3 linked regions of the Aureispira sp. CCB-E genome follow. Each later gene encodes a partner of the first gene's protein in a complex. Links are inferred from orthologs where the notes say so. Each region holds a gene or a part of one and is shown on either strand. Other genes may lie near its edges.

Region 1 (5,469 bases):
TTAGAAACTCACCCCATGCTCAAAGAAGGCGTTATTGATGCCGTCACCAAATATGGCACTCAATTCTCTTCCTCCAGAACTTATCTTTCTTTAGGATTATATCATGAGTTAGAACATTCTTTAAATACTATTTTTGAAAAACCAACTATTGTTACAGCTAGCACTACTCTAGGACACCTAGCTACTTTACCTGTTATTGTTGGTGACAACGATGCCATCATCTTAGACTTGCAAGTCCATTCGAGCATTCAAATGGCAACACAACTACTTAAAGCTCGAAAAGTTCCCGTTTACATTATTCGCCACAACTGCATGGAATCTTTAGAAAAAAAGATTCAGCACTTAAATAACAAGCACGACAAAATATGGTATTTCGCAGATGGGGTCTACTCAATGTATGGAGACTTTGCTCCTTTTCAAGCCTTGGAAGCCTTGATGGATCAATACAAAAAGTTTCACTTGTATATTGATGATGCCCACGGAATGAGCTGGACGGGCAAGAATGGTGTGGGCGTTGTCCGCAGCCATATGAAGCATCATAATAAAATGGTTTTAGCGGTATCTCTCAACAAATCATTTGGTGCAGCAGGTGGATGTATGGTGTTTCCCAATGCGGAAATGGAAGAGAAGGTTCGTAACTGCGGCTCTACCTATATTTTTTGCGGTCCCATACAACCTCCAATGTTGGGAGCCGCATGTGCTTCGATCAAATTCCATATGTCCCAAGCCTTAGAAGAACGGCAGGCAGAATTAAGAGAATTAATTGATTATACCAATACTCGACTTAATGAGTTATCCTTACCTCAATTCATGCAAACAGATAGCCCTCTGTTTTTTATTCCCGCTGGCTTACCCGCTATTACCTATGATATTGTCAGCAAAATGAAAGACGATGGTTTTTACTTAAATTCTGCAGCTTTTCCAGCAGTACCAATGAAAAAAAGTGGCGTCCGTTTTATGATTAATAATAATTTAAGCAAGCAAGACATCAATAATATGTTGGAAGCATTGCAAGTAAATTATCTGCATGCACTAATAGATGCAGGTAGTAGTTGTGCCTATGTTAGCAAAGTATTTGACATCCCAAGCTTTAATATCAGTATTAACGGTTCCCAAGATTCTGAAAAAGAAAGCAGGACTAGTTTACAAATTGAAATAAAAGATTCCATCAATAAGGTTCATAAAAAAGAATGGGATCAACTATTTATCAATAATGGCAATTTAAACTATGATAATTTAAAACTGGTAGAACAATGTTTTCAAGGCAATTCAGCACCTGAAAATAACTGGAAATTCCAGTATGTAACCATCAAAGACTCACAAGGTACTATTGTTTTAAAAACATTCTTTACCACTGCCCTAGTCAAAGATGATATGTTTTCTCCTGCTTCTGTTTCTGCCAAAGTTGAGTTGATGCGCCAAGAAGATCCTTATGTCCTTAGCTCTAAAAATGTCATGACAGGTTCTATGATTACAAAAGGAGAGCATGTTTATATTAATCGAGAACACAATAACTGGAAGGAAGCTCTAGCTTTATTGGTAAAAGCAATGCAAGAGACCATGGAACAAGTAGGCGCTACTAAGTTGATGTTGCGAGACTTTGTAGGGTACGAAGACAAAGAACTAGAACAAGTATTTTTAGAATTGGGATTAATCAACTACAACCTCCTAGACAATTGTATTGTAGAGTCTTTAGCTTGGAATGATCGAGCAACTTATTTGACTCAACTAGGTCAAAAGTATCGCTATAATGTCCGAAAAGAAATCTTGCAGTTTGAAGATAGATTTATAGTGCGTACCAATAAGCCTCAATCGGAATCAGAAATAGATGCTTGTTATCAACTTTATTCGGCTGTATTTGAGAAAGCTTTAGAACTGAATGTATTCAAGTTACCCAAGCATTATTTTAAAGCTATGTGCGCCAATAACAACTACGATGTTATTCAACTCTACCTAAAACCAGAATTTGTAGAAGGCGCAACATCACCTGTTTTGGTTGGAATTTTATTTAGCGAAATCAATGGAAGTACCTACAATGCTATGCTAGTAGGATTAGATTACAATTATGTCAAAACTCATAATACCTACAAACAAATTTTATTTCAATCATTAGAAAGAGCCCAACAAGTAGGATGTGAAGTCCTAGACTTAGCCTATACAGCAGAGTTAACAAAAAAGAAATTAGGAGCTAAGTTCGCTTTTGTACAATCGACAGAACATTTTAACCATCAAATATTAGATGCGATGCTACAATAATTGACCAGTAGTTTTCTGTCTCAAAAGAATTATTTTTATTCGCTTTCATTGTTAAAAAACATCCAATAGTCCGCTATTTTTATTTTACGTTGATAGCCAATAAAACTAGAATAGTTTATTACACGGTTTATTTTGACCGCTTATTAAAAAAGTGTTGCCCAAGTTTAAAGGCGGCACTTTTTTTGTTTTTCATAAAAACACATTGTTTTAACAACTAATAATCAAGAATTTAAATATCAAAAAATACTAATATAGAGTCTTATCAAACGTTTAATTAACTTTTGTAATTGCATTATTGATCAATTTAGCTTATATTATAAGGTTTGAAGTGACGACTACATAAAAGTGCATCTATTGTCGTCAATTCATATCGTAACAATCTCAAAAAACATCGTTTGTTGAACCCAAAAACAACAAACAAAAAACTATCATCAAATGCAGACACTTCATCACTCCTTCTGTGCTCTACTACTAACATTAGGGCTTTCTTTTAGCTTTCAAATATCTCATGCTCAAAGTACTTGGAAAGTTGCCAAAGAAAAAAATGGCGTTAAAATAGAAACTCGTTTTATTGATGGTTGGAGCATTAAAGAATACCGAGCAACCGTTTACATTAAGACAACCTTAGAAAAAGCGGTAGAAGCCTATAGAGACCCCGTACAACGAAAGGCGTTTATGGCAAGAAGTATAGAAGTATCCAACCTAAAGGAAAATTCAAAAACAGACATTATTACCTATAACTTGGGTAATGCTCCTTGGCCCGTTGCAGATCGAGATAATATCACACATTCTGTTTTTACCAAAACGGGCAATCAGGTAAAAGTAACCATGAAATCATTGCCTGATTATATCCCTAAAAAAGATGGTATTGTACGCGTCCCTCGTTCCAAAGGCTATTGGTTATTTATAGATCAAGGCAACGGCATTATTAAAGTAGTTCAACAATCTGTTGCTGACTTAGGTGGTTCTGTTCCCGACTGGTTGGTTAATTCCACTATTGTAGAAGGACCATACGATGTTTTATTAGCCTTAAAACGTATGTTAGAGTAAACTAAAAATGCCTGCTAAAAATTAGCAGGCATTTTTATATCAAATTATGGGGTAGCAAATCTATTATCCGAATAGAAGTACTACTTATAATAGGTTGATTATTTTTTTAGAATATACAAGATATCCTCTATTTTATCTTTTAAATTTTTTCGTTCAACAATAAAATCTAAGAATCCTCTTTCCATCAAGAACTCAGCACGCTGAAATCCTTTTGGTAATTCTTTTAACTTCAATGTTTCTTTAACAATACGAGGTCCTGCAAAGGCAATCAAAGCACCAGGCTCCGAGAAGTTAAAATCGCCCAACATAGCAAAAGAGGCAGAAACTCCTCCTGTTGTCGGATCCGTCAAGAAAGATAAATAAGGCACTTGTGCTTCTGCTAGTTGCGTCAACTTAGCCGAAATTTTAGCCATCTGCATCAAAGAAAAAGCAGATTCCATCATACGAGCACCACCAGATTTAGAAATGATCATAAATGGTGTTTTGTGTTCGATACAGTAATCTATTGCTTTAGATACTTTTTCCCCCATTACAGACCCCATCGAACCTCCAATAAAACCAAAGTCCATTGCTGCTATGACCAAGTCCATTTTTTGAACCTTTCCTTTTGCCACACGCATTGCAGAATCTAAGTCCGTTTTCTTGCGAGCAGAATCTAAGCGCTCTTGATAAGGTTTTAAATCTGTAAACTCTAAGAAATCATACGCGATAATGTCGCTGTACATTTCTGTATATTTGCTCTTATCAAAAATAATCTCAAAATATTCTTGAGAACCGATACGCTCATGCTGATTACAAGATGGGCATACGTACAAGTTCTCTACTAAATCCTTAACGGTTGAAGTGGTCTTACAGGCATTACATTGGTGCCAAATCCCATCGGGAGTTTCCTTCTTTTGAGAAGTGGAAGTCGTTATACTATCTTTATCACGTTTATACCATCCCATATTTTGGTGTCTTTTATGTGTGTTAAGAAATTCCGTAACAAAATTACAAAATTGTAGCTATTGCACTAATATATTGCTTTGTTTTTGAAACTTGATTTTCAGAATCAATTTTAAACGATTCATTTTCAAGAAATAAAAAAATTAAAACAATTCCTTTAGTAGCAACTTTGTCTAATTTTTAAGCCTTGACTACTTTTCCATACAAATCATATTCGGTTGCATCAATGATTTCAATCGTTGCAAAATCCCCAATACGAACATAGTTTCCTTCAGTTTTAACCAGTACCTCATTGTCTACTTCTGGAGAGTCATATTCTGTACGACCAACAAAAAACTCTCCCTCTACTCGATCAAACAAAACGTTGAAAGTTTTTCCAATCTTTGCCAAATTATTCTCCCAAGAAATATCTGCTTGTACTTCCATAATTTTAGAAGCACGAGCAGCTTTGACCTCTGCTGGTATATCATCCTCTACATCATACGCCAATGTATTTTCTTCATGAGAATATTGAAATACGCCAACTCGTTCAAATTTCATCTCTCGTACAAAATCTACCATATCTTCAAATTCTTCCTCCGTCTCTCCTGGATAACCTACCAAAAGTGTCGTTCTAAAAGCAATGCCTGGCACACGTTTGCGGGCTTCTTCAATAAGCTTCATGGTCTCTTCTTTCGTTATTTGACGACGCATCCGTTTTAATACGGCATTATTAGCGTGTTGCAAAGGCATATCTATATAATTACACACCTTTGGCAACTCCTTGATGGCATCAAAAACATCTAATGGGAATTTACTAGGATAAGCATAGTGCAACCGAATCCATTCAATGCCTTCTACATCATTCAAAGCACGCAATAAATCCGCAAGTTTTCGTTCTTTATAAATATCCAACCCATAATAAGTCAATTCTTGTGCGATTAACATCAACTCTTTGACGCCTTGTTTTGCTAAGTTCTTGGCTTCTGTCACCAAGTCTTCGATAGATTTAGAAATATGCTTTCCTCTCATCAAAGGAATAGCACAAAAGGAACAAGTACGATTGCACCCTTCGGATATTTTTAAATAGGCATAATGCGGGGGTGTCATTAATAGGCGTTCTCCTACTAAATCGTGCTTATAATCTGCTTCTAATTTTTCTAATAAAGCAGGTAATTCTAAGGTTCCAAAATAAGCATCTACCTCTGGAATTTCTTCTTCCAAATTATCTTTATAACG
Region 2 (5,445 bases), 2.4 Mb from region 1 along the record:
CGATAAAATCCCATCAATTCCTTTAAAATGGTAGTTTTGAATACTTTTAATAACTGCCGCCGTGTTATTTCCTCCGAAGCCTGCAACAATCGCAACTCTACCAGCAGCAATTTTGACTGTAAAATCTAGTACAGCGTGCTTTTCCGTTTCGCTTAATGTCACCGACTCCCCTGTTGTTCCTAAGGACACTAAGAACTCTACCCCACCATCTATATTATGATTAATCAATCGCTCCAAACCATCGTAATCTACGACTCCGTTTTTGAAGGGAGTGACCAAAGCTACTCCTGTACCTGTAAATATTTTGCTCATAATTTAACTTAATGAATCTTTCTTAAATAAGTCTCCATCTGTTGAATGATGGCTCTTAAACTTTGACTTTTGCCATACACCATAAAATCATAAAAATCGGTCTTCTCTTCTCTATAATGCCCAATTCTAAATTTAGCTGCTGAAGCAGCTGAGATGTACTCCAAAGGTTGGCAATTGTTGATATGCAAAGCAATCAACAAATCAAATGGCTGTTGAATAAAATCTAGCACCTCTTGTTTTTTGGGCGTTTGACTCAAGCCCAAATCTTTGTTGCAAAAAACGGGAAATTTTTCGTCCTCACTAAGTTCCTTTACATCTTTGTATCCCATCACAGCTACCTGTTTTCGTTGTGTTTGCAACGCTCTTTTGAATGATAAAACGGTCTGTGTATCGGTCTCACTGCTAGCATCAAAAAGAATTCCTATATTTTTTGCCGTATCAAGATTGCAAGACGATCTTTGTCTATTTTGTTTGGCGCATTGTTTCAACTTTCGTTGATACAAATTTTCTTTTATTCCAGTTAACAAGCTCATATCGGGGGAATATTTAATGTAATTAATTGGTGTTGATCTTTTTATTATAGATTATCATCCATTAATAATTTAGTAATCTATCTACATTACTAAAACAAACAAAAGACAAGCATTAATTTATCAAATTTAGGACAAAAAAAATTAATGCTTGTTTAAAAATTTATTGTTAACAACTACTTTTTGTAAGTAACACGTCCCATTTGGCTATACTTTTCGATACGAGACTGCACCAATTCATCTTTAGTTAACTCACTCAAAGCAGTCAATTCTTTTTTAAGGTGACGCTTCAATATTTTTGCGGCTTCTTCTGGTTGTAGATGTGCTCCTCCAACAGGTTCTTTAATTATTCCATCAATGATACCAAATTCTAACGCATCTGCTCCTGTCAATTTTAGAGCTTCAGCAGCTTCTTTCTTGTGCTCTACATTGCGCCAAAGAATCGTAGAACAAGACTCTGGAGAAATAACTGTATACCATGTATTTTCCATCATAAAAGTACGATTTCCAACACCAATTCCCAAAGCACCTCCAGAAGCACCTTCTCCAATTACAACGCAAATAATTGGCACACGAAGTTTTGCCATTTCAAACAAGTTGCGAGCAATCGCCTCTGCTTGACCACGTTCCTCTGCCTCGATTCCAGGAAATGCACCTGGCGTATCAATCAAACAAATAACAGGTAAATCCAAGCGCTCTGCTGTTTTCATCAAACGCAATGCCTTGCGATATCCTTCTGGGTTTGGCATACCAAAATTACGATATTGACGCATCTTGATATCTTCTCCCTTTTGTTGACCAATAATCATAACACTATGTTTATCAATCTTGCCAATTCCCCCAACAATTGCTTTATCATCCTTGAAGCAACGATCTCCATGCATTTCTACAAAGCGAGAGCACATTTGTTCAATGTAAAATAAGGTATAAGGTCTTTTAGGATGTCTAGAAAGTTGTACTTTTTGCCACCCAGTTAAATTGTTGTATATGTTTTTTCGAGTGCTTACAATTTTCTTTTCTAATGCAGCAACAGCAGTATTTAATGCATCCACATCATGGTTCAAATCTGCAGTTTTCTTTAGTTCTGCTAGTTGTTCGTATAGTTCCTCAATTGGCTTTTCAAAATCTAGAAATAACATAGTTTGAAAGTTTTTTATAAAAGGATTAGTAAGTTTTTATAGATAAATTGGGCATATATAGGTTATCAACAAAATATTTAGTTTTCTTTCAGATAAGAGGTCACATCTATATCGACCAACCTCTAAATCAATGCGTCAGATCAATCTTTGTCCCAATAATTTTACCTCAAGGATTAAAATGATAAGACGTTTAAGACTCAAATCTACTACTATTTTTACAAATCCCAAATATTAGAAGGAGCTAGAACCATTTTTTTGACTTTTACCTTTCCTTCTATCAGGACTTCTAAGCTTCCACTATTAGGATGTTTTTTCCCTTGCCAATACTTGTGCGCACAGCTTGTAATTTTCTCATAACTCAATCCATCACAATGGAGCAAATCCATTTCAGCCAATAAAGGTACACCTTCATCAATCTCTACTTCATAGACATAACTCTTGTAGGCATAAAATGTTCTAGCGATTGCCAAATCGGCAAATAAAAAAGTACAATTCAACCTAGATGGTAGGCTAGCATAATGATGTACGCGAATTGCTTCAAATATTTCTTCTTTAATATAAGTAGCGTATTCTTTTTCTATTGAATCATGTCTGCGAATTCGCTCTCCGTAAACACCTAAAGTAAGAATAGTTCCCTCTCTAAGTTTTCGATGAGATACGTGGTAATAATTCATATACGCCAATTTTATTTTTTAGCTTTTGTGCTTGTCATAATAATAGTCTACTAAAAAGTAAGCAGATTGATTGAATAAACAAGTTAGAGAAAATACTTTAAGTAGATAGCATTAACTTTCATAAAAATAATCGTTTAGAATAAAAAGCAGAAAAGTTCCTTTTAGCCAATGCTAAAGAAACTTTTCTAGAATTTTATTTATCAAATTTACCAATAACCATTCTACTCCTTTTGTTTCTTCTTTTTAACCTTAGAAGAATCCCAAATCGTGTAGCCTAAGTATATCGTGCTACCTATGTGTTTGAAATAAATCGTTTCATTTTTACTTGAAAAGGTATGTTGCTCAAAATCATTCAAACCTAAGTGAAATCTAGCTCCTAAACTAAATCTTTTGTATTTTCCTTCAATGCCAAACAAAAGTCCTATATAGGGTCTTGTTTGTCCTTTTTTTGCAGCATTTATCACACTTCCTACATTTGCTAAACTTAGCCCAAATTCAGAACCGCCTTCTATGACTAAAGATATTTCTTTAGAAAAGTTTTTTTTGTAACCCAATAGAACAGGTATGGTTAAATACATAAAAACATTTTCAAAGCCTTTAAAAAAATAATCATTAGCCCCCAAAGAAAGTAAAGAAAAGCCTGTTGACAACCTAAATAAATTATAGGTATACTCATATTTTACATTTATATTGAGTGTATAAAATGGCGTAAATTCATACAAATCAGCGTAATAAGAACTTGTATTTAATGCTGCTCTTGTCCCCACTTTATATAAAGTAGAAACTGTCCATCCAGCAGTAGCAGAAATATTATGTTGTGCTGAAATAAAACTACTACTAAAAGTAAATAGTAATATTAAAATGATATTTTTCATTATTTTCTTTTATAAGTCATTAAAATCTACAGGACAACCGTCCCACACTATTTGCATCCTTAAAGAAGATATATTATCATTTACAGTAGTACAAAATAAGCCTCCAAAATGATCCGCTGTTAAATCATTCCAACAACGAGCAACATAACCATTATTCCAATCACTTTCATTAATTGTAGTAACAAGTTTTTTACAATTTCCTTGTGTAAAGAAACCATCTTTATAAACAGCAAAAGCCATTGCATCAGCACCTGGTTGAAAATTAAAACAATAAGAAGAAATACAATCTTCCCAAGATTGATTACTTTGTCTGTAATTCCAGTCTAAGTTTGCAGCAGCATAAGTCCAGTTGCAATCCCATTCCCCATGTATCCAAAACCAAACATTGGGTTCTGTTTCTAGATTAAACATTTCCCCATTTTGGATTGCGTCCTCCCATAGTCGCCAAGAGTTGTTGTTTCTACTTGCACTTCTACCTTCTCCCAATTTTCCCATAAAAGCTTCGACATCTCTAGGCGGTGTTCCTACAATTTTAAATTCGTTATAAATAGCATCTATTGCTGCTTTCGTTTCTGCATAGATTTGAGGATCATTGTAATTTATATCTACCCCATACCGTGCAATTAGTTGGTCTCTTAATAAGTTGGTGGCGTGCCCAACTTGGAACTGTCGCCCTACTTTTTCATCTATATGTTCCTCATAATATTTATAACCTTCCATTTCGGAATTGAATAAATGTATCTTCTTCTCTCTACCTGAAAACGAAAAGGCAACAACATCTGATTGCTCTGCTACTAAACTTTCTAACAAGGCACTTTCTTCATTTGGTATAAAGTGCTCCTCTTTGCCGAACAAGATTTTGTATTCTTTCTGGTTGTATACAAAAGTTCTTTCAATGGTGTTTTGGGAAATTTGATTTTGGGTTTCTTCTGCTTCTTTTTGTTTAGAGCAGGAAATAACAAGGGAAAATAGTAACATCAAAGCTACCATTAGAATGGAGTGTTTCATAATAATGTAGATTATTAATTTAAAACTTTTATTTCAACAAATATAAATAAAGATTATAAAAAACTTCCTAAAAGACAAAAAAATAAACAAAACCCAATAAAAATGAAACAATTGATTAAAAAACAAAATCCATAATTCTCAATTATAAAAAAACAAAGGTTACCTTTTCATAAACAGATACATTAACAATAAAATAGATTTTAAAGAGGTAAGAATAAAAATATTTTTAACATTTCATTAACATTTTTCTTATTAACGAATCTTAACAATTCCACGTACTTAATAATATAACTATCTATCTATCACAAGTAATTCACTAGGGCTTCCTTGTTGTATCAATCATCACACAAACTAATACACTCCTAGTTACCTACTTAAATGAATCACAGAAATTGTTTAAAAATAAACTCAATACACATTCCTAACTTGAGTTCTGCTTATTCTTAAACAAGTTCACTAAAATCAATTGTTATGAGAATATTGAATACAATTGCTTTGTTTGTTTTTTTTACTACAATCAACCCAATTTATAGTCAAAACAAGCTAGATAACGGCAAAAAAACAGGTTACTGGGAACTAAAAGATGCACAAGGACTCGTTTATGCAGAAGGCGAATACATCAATGATACCAGAAGCGGTCCTTGGAAATTTTATGTATCCCAATATAGCCGTAAAAACCACCAACCTGATGTTCAGGGTAGCTACAATACAAATGGTATTAAACAAGGCGAATGGATTTATACTAACTTCCATACCGATATCAGTGTTCGTGCCAATTTTGTCAACGACCTAATGCAAGGAGAATGCCTCTACTATGATAAAAACAATAGTATTTTAGCCCGAGGTTTGATGGTGGATGGAATTCGTCATGGCAAATGGATTCTTTATGATGAAAATAATCCGACTG
Region 3 (5,373 bases), 3.8 Mb from region 1 along the record:
TAACTGACCGATACATTGAATATAAAAGAGATGTTCAACCTGATTGGAAGCCTTTTGCAATTCAAGCAACTTTAAATACAAGCGTTCTGCGGAGGTATATTGCTCGGTTTCTAAATACAACGCAGCAAGATATTGGAGTTCTCCTAAATATGCTTCCTCTAAGCCATGCGTTTCTATAGTTGTTTTCATTTGTTCCCAAAAATGAGTGGCTTGCCTAAAATCTTCTTGATAATAAGCTAATACACCGAGACTATCTAGCTTGGCTATAGCTAGTTTGGGGTTTTCTTGTGCCAACAAAAAAGAGGGAAGTAATCCAATAAAAAAGCAGAAGTATAAAAAATAGTTCATCATACAAAAGGTGTTACAAATGCGGTACCAATAATTTGATCCATAGAATTTGATATTGGTGTATGTTATCATAATCAAACGAACGACAAGTGCTCACCACTATCCTCACTTCCCTATTTCTTTTCAATATCAGCGTATCAAACCCAAATACTCCCTATAAAAATAAAAAGAGTCTAACCAATATGGCTAGACTCCACTATATTTTCAAAAAAAAGCACTTAACTTTCTTTTGGTTTTAACTTATCTAAATCCATCGAGTCAATGAATTTGGTTGTAAAGTTACCAGAGATAAAGTTCTCATTATCCATCAACATACGATGGAAAGGAACTGTCGTTTTAATTCCCTCTACAATAAATTCATCCAAGGCACGACGCATTTTGCTAATACATTCCTCTCTTGTTCTAGCTTTACAAATCAACTTTGCAATCATAGAATCATAATAAGGAGAAATCGTATATCCTGCATATACGTGTGTATCTACACGAATCCCGTGTCCTTTAGAACTGTGGAAAGATGTAATTTTTCCTGGACAAGGACGGAAGTTCATGAAAGGATCTTCTGCATTGATACGGCACTCAATTGCGTGCATCGTTGGATAATAATTTTCACCTGAAATTTTCTCACCAGCAGCAATTTTAATTTGCTCACGGATCAAATCATAATCAATCACTTCTTCCGTTACAGTATGTTCTACTTGAATACGAGTATTCATTTCCATAAAGTAGAAGTTGTGATGTTTGTCCACCAAGAATTCTACAGTACCTACTCCCTCATAGTTGATTGCTTTACCAGCAGCAACCGCAGCAGCTCCCATTTTTTCACGCAATTCATCTGTCAAATAAGGAGAAGGTGATTCTTCCAATAATTTTTGGTGGCGACGTTGGATAGAACATTCACGCTCTGAAAGGTGACAAACTTCACCATATTGATCACCAGCAATTTGCACTTCAATGTGACGTGGCTCTTCTACAAACTTCTCGATATACATACCGTCGTTACCAAAAGAAGCTCTAGCCTCATTTTGAGCAGCAGTCAAATTAGACTCTAACTCGTCTTCATTCCAAACCAAACGCATTCCTTTACCACCACCACCAGCGGTAGCTTTAAGCATGATCGGATACCCAACTTCTTGAGCAATGGTTTTAGCATCATCCAGATTTTTTACCAAGCCATCAGAACCAGGAATAACAGGCACGCCTGCTTTTACCATTGTCTCCTTAGCGGTAATTTTATCTCCCATTTTGCGAATATGGTCAGGATCTGGACCGATAAATTTCACTTCACTTTGCGCACAAATTTCAGCAAACTCAGCATTCTCTGCCAAGAATCCATATCCAGGATGCACGGCATCGGCATTGGTAATTTCTACCGCAGCCATAATATTAGGAATGTTTAAGTACGACAAATTACTTGCTGGAGGTCCTACACAAACTGCTTCATCAGCGAAGCGCACATGTAGACTGTCAGCATCTGCTGTTGAATAAATAGCAACAGTTTTGATGCCCATTTCTTTACATGTTCTAATAACACGCAAAGCTATCTCGCCTCGATTGGCAATTAATATTTTCTTGAACATATTATTTGTTTTTGATTAGGACTTTAATAGAATTCATCCCTTGTAGATAGCACTTATTTATCTTTATTGCTTGCACAATAAAGCTTACAAAACAGTCCATCTACACGACGTTATCTAATATTAAGCTGGCTCAACTAAGAACAATACTTGTCCATATTCAACAGGGCTAGCATCCTCTACCATTACTTTCACAATACGACCTTCAACTTCTGCTTTAACCTCATTAAACAATTTCATAGCCTCAATCAAACAAACCGTATCATCACCACCAATAGAATCTCCAACTTTTACAAACGCTGGTTTTTCTGGTGATGCAGAGCGGTAGAAAGTACCTACCATTGGCGATTTAATTTCAATATAATTATTTGATTCTTCTGCTGCTGGTGCACTTTCTTTGGTAGCGGCAGGAGTGGCAGCATTATCATTGTTAGCAGCAGGAGCTACAGGCGTAGCAGCAACACTTGGTACTTGCATTCCTGGCATAACAGAAGGCTGTACAATAACCTCTTTCTGAGCAGAATAGTTTTTAGTACGAATACTAATTTTAGAAGCCTCGTCTTCATATTTAAATTCGCTGATTTTACTTTTCTGAATCAACTTAATGAGTTCTTTGATTTTCTCAAACTCCATAATAAGTTCGTTTTTATTAGGTATAAAATATTAAGTTTCTATAGTCTTTTAAGTCTTTTAACCACAAGGTTATTTTTTCATACGCTCCATATAAGCGCCTGTTTCAGACTCAATACGAATCAAATCTCCTTGCTTAATAAATAAAGGAACACGTACTTCCGCTCCAGTTTCAACAATAGCAGGTGTTAAGGTATTGGTTGCTGTATTCCCTTTTGCTCCTGGTTCTACCTCTGTTACCTCTAAGATAATATATTGTGGCAAACTACAAGCCAATGGAATTTCTTTTTCTGCATGGAACAATACTTCTACGTCCATACCTTCCTTCAAAAATTGAAGATTGTCTACCATTTCTTTCATGACATCAATCTGGTTGAATGTTTCGTTGTTCATGAAGTACAGACGCTCCTCATCATCATACAAATATTGATATTGACGACGCTCCACGCGCACATCTTCAATCTTGTGTCCTGCAGGAAAAGTGTGATCTACTACTTTTCCATTTGTTAAGTTCTTTAGTTTCGTGCGTACAAATGCGTTTCCTTTACCAGGTTTCACATGTTGAAACTCCACGATGATATATGTCTGCCCGTTGTGTTCAAGACACATTCCTTTGCGAATATCTGATGTTGTAGCCACTAGTATTTTTTTTGTATTAAATTTTGTAATTTGGACTTAAAAAAGTCAATTTTACCCATTTCTAATACCAGAAAGATAAAAGAAATTTGAAACAAATATAAGGCTTCTATTACAAAAAGCAATTATTTGGTACGCATATCTAAGGTAGAATTACCTCCCCCCTTACAACAAAAACACATAAACAACTAAATAACAACCACTTAAACACAAACATCAAATCCAAAAAATGAATGAAATTTTCATCTATACCCCTACTCTAAACCCTAGGATTTCTTATATTTTTGACTTAATATTCAATCAAATTTTAGGTATTCCTAAGGTAAGCCTTAGCACTGATCTTTATGCTTTTAACCAAACAAAAGAAGTCGCCAAAATCAATTATAGCAATCACTTTATTGAAGATGTGTTGCAGTTTTCTCCACATTCTTTTTTATTCGAAACAGGAATACGAGCCATTCGTCTTGATTTTAAAGAGCATAAAAACTTAATGGCTGCATTTTTTCACCCTTCTACCCTTCATAATCAACAGGCTATTTTTCCTTTTGACCCATTTGCCCTTAGTTTTTATCTTGTCAGTCGTTACGAAGAGTACCTACCTTTTGATGCCGATCAGTTTGGGCGTTTTTCAGCCAATAACAGCCAAGCTTATAAACATGGATTTTTGCAACAACCCTTGGTCAATCTTTGGGCTCAAAGAATTAAAAGATTGTTACAACAACACTATCCTTACCTCGAATACCATTCCCCTTCTTATCAATACACGCCTACTTACGATATTGATTATGCCTATGCTTTTTTAAACAAAGGTTGGCTTCGACAAGGAGCAGCTTTTGCCAAAAACCTCTTGCGTTTAGACCGCACGACTCTTGTAGCACAAATCAAGACTTGGTTACGATTGCAAAAGGACCCTTATTATACGTTTGATTATTTAGACAGTTTAGATTCAACCTATCAAATCCATCCCATCTATTTTTGGTTGGTAGGTGATTATGGGACTTATGATAAAAACATTCATCATAGTAATAAACATTTTCGAGAGCTGATTCAGACCAAAAGCCAAACACATCCAATAGGAATACACCCCTCTTTTGGATCTAATCGAAATCAAGCCATTACGAAAAAAGAGCTTTATCGTTTACGAGACATTACGCAACAATCCATACAAAAAAGTAGGCAACATTTTTTAATGTTGCAATTCCCTAAAACATATTCTGAACTTGCCCAATTAGGAATTCAGGAAGATTATACCATGGGTTATGCCCAACAGCTAGGTTTTAGAGCTAGTATAGCCCATCCATTTTATTGGTATAATTTGGAAACAGAAGAATGTACCGAGCTCCAAGTTTTTCCATTTCAGTTGATGGATGTTACCTTAAATACGTATCTAAACCTTACTCCCAAAGAAGCTATTAAACAAGCTCATCAGATTATTGAGCAAACCAAGCAAGTAGAAGGGCATTTAATTAGTATTTGGCACAATAACTCTTTCTGTGAACAAGCTCAATGGAAAGGATGGCGAGCTGTTTATGAAGCAATTTTGCAAGAAGCAGTCACTAAGCTTTAAATTTGGCTTGTATTTGTTCGGCACGCTGGCGTTCCATAGCTATTTTGTCTGCAAATTCGTGCAAAGCTTCTATACTAAGAGCTTTGCCTGTTACCTTTAACTTAATTTCTAAGGTATAATCCTGTGCCATCCGAAACAACTCCTTTTCTTGCTCAGCAGTCAATTCAAATATTTCTGCAAAACGACTTAACTTCTCTTGCTCCTCTATTTGAAATTGGTTGTCAGTCAAAGCAACCGCAGCTACAATAACAAAAATCGTCAAACGACCATGCAAGCTTACTTTTTGGCAATCCGACTTTGTTAAATAAGGAGCAGTAATTAAATCACTTAGTTTTCCCATTTCATTATTCAAAAAATGGCTAAAAAACAAGCGTTCTTCTTGCTCTATCCGACCATCCGCACGAGCCATCTCGACCAACATTCGAGACATAATTTTTTTATCATAATTCTCTGTCAATGGGTGTTGTCGAATATAGACTTCAAATTCTGAAAAATGAGTTGCCAAACGCCATTTTCCTGTTGTTTCAATATAAACAATCTCATCTAAAATAGATTCAAAAGCACGAACGACAGCCGCTTCCAATTCCTTTTTGGCAAAATAAACTGGTGGCGTATTTT

Evidence for each region.
Region 2: the proteins of accD (region 1) and QP953_RS18665 are in contact, whole or in part, in a solved structure (PDB 8UXZ), measured with the Escherichia coli proteins. The link is inferred for Aureispira sp. CCB-E from one-to-one orthologs.
Region 3: the proteins of accD (region 1) and accB are in contact, whole or in part, in a solved structure (PDB 8UXZ), measured with the Escherichia coli proteins. The link is inferred for Aureispira sp. CCB-E from one-to-one orthologs.

The regions. Positions count from the first base shown.
Region 1 is NZ_CP133671.1:2,458,504-2,463,972, reverse strand. What follows is about bases 2,330-5,246. They hold accD (acetyl-CoA carboxylase, carboxyltransferase subunit beta), read right to left. Parts: upstream 4,254-5,246; coding sequence 3,405-4,253; downstream 2,330-3,404. Other genes in these bases: rimO (30S ribosomal protein S12 methylthiotransferase RimO), read right to left, coding at 4,432-5,246; QP953_RS09435 (hypothetical protein), read left to right, coding at 2,692-3,306. Outside these bases: QP953_RS09440 (aminotransferase class I/II-fold pyridoxal phosphate-dependent enzyme), read left to right, coding at 1-2,256; more of rimO, read right to left, coding at 5,247-5,469.
Region 2 is NZ_CP133671.1:4,824,815-4,830,259, forward strand. What follows is about bases 1-2,893. They hold QP953_RS18665 (acetyl-CoA carboxylase carboxyltransferase subunit alpha), read right to left. Parts: upstream 1,982-2,893; coding sequence 1,019-1,981; downstream 1-1,018. Other genes in these bases: dapA (4-hydroxy-tetrahydrodipicolinate synthase), read right to left, coding at 1-312; QP953_RS18660 (DUF6913 domain-containing protein), read right to left, coding at 321-845; QP953_RS18670 (hypothetical protein), read right to left, coding at 2,197-2,655; QP953_RS18675 (hypothetical protein), read right to left, coding at 2,877-2,893. In the rest of the region: more of QP953_RS18675, read right to left, coding at 2,894-3,530; QP953_RS18680 (hypothetical protein), read right to left, coding at 3,540-4,538; QP953_RS18685 (hypothetical protein), read left to right, coding at 5,010-5,445. UniProt on the Escherichia coli protein: Component of the acetyl coenzyme A carboxylase (ACC) complex. First, biotin carboxylase catalyzes the carboxylation of biotin on its carrier protein (BCCP) and then the CO(2) group is transferred by the carboxyltransferase to acetyl-CoA to form malonyl-CoA.
Region 3 is NZ_CP133671.1:6,255,872-6,261,244, forward strand. Bases 801-3,621 are described here. They hold accB (acetyl-CoA carboxylase biotin carboxyl carrier protein), read right to left. Parts: upstream 2,556-3,621; coding sequence 2,046-2,555; downstream 801-2,045. Other genes in these bases: accC (acetyl-CoA carboxylase biotin carboxylase subunit), read right to left, coding at 801-1,925; efp (elongation factor P), read right to left, coding at 2,625-3,191; QP953_RS24270 (polysaccharide deacetylase family protein), read left to right, coding at 3,418-3,621. In the rest of the region: QP953_RS24250 (CHAT domain-containing tetratricopeptide repeat protein), read right to left, coding at 1-351; more of accC, read right to left, coding at 567-800; more of QP953_RS24270, read left to right, coding at 3,622-4,755; QP953_RS24275 (hypothetical protein), read right to left, coding at 4,745-5,373. UniProt on the Escherichia coli protein: This protein is a component of the acetyl coenzyme A carboxylase complex; first, biotin carboxylase catalyzes the carboxylation of the carrier protein and then the transcarboxylase transfers the carboxyl group to form malonyl-CoA.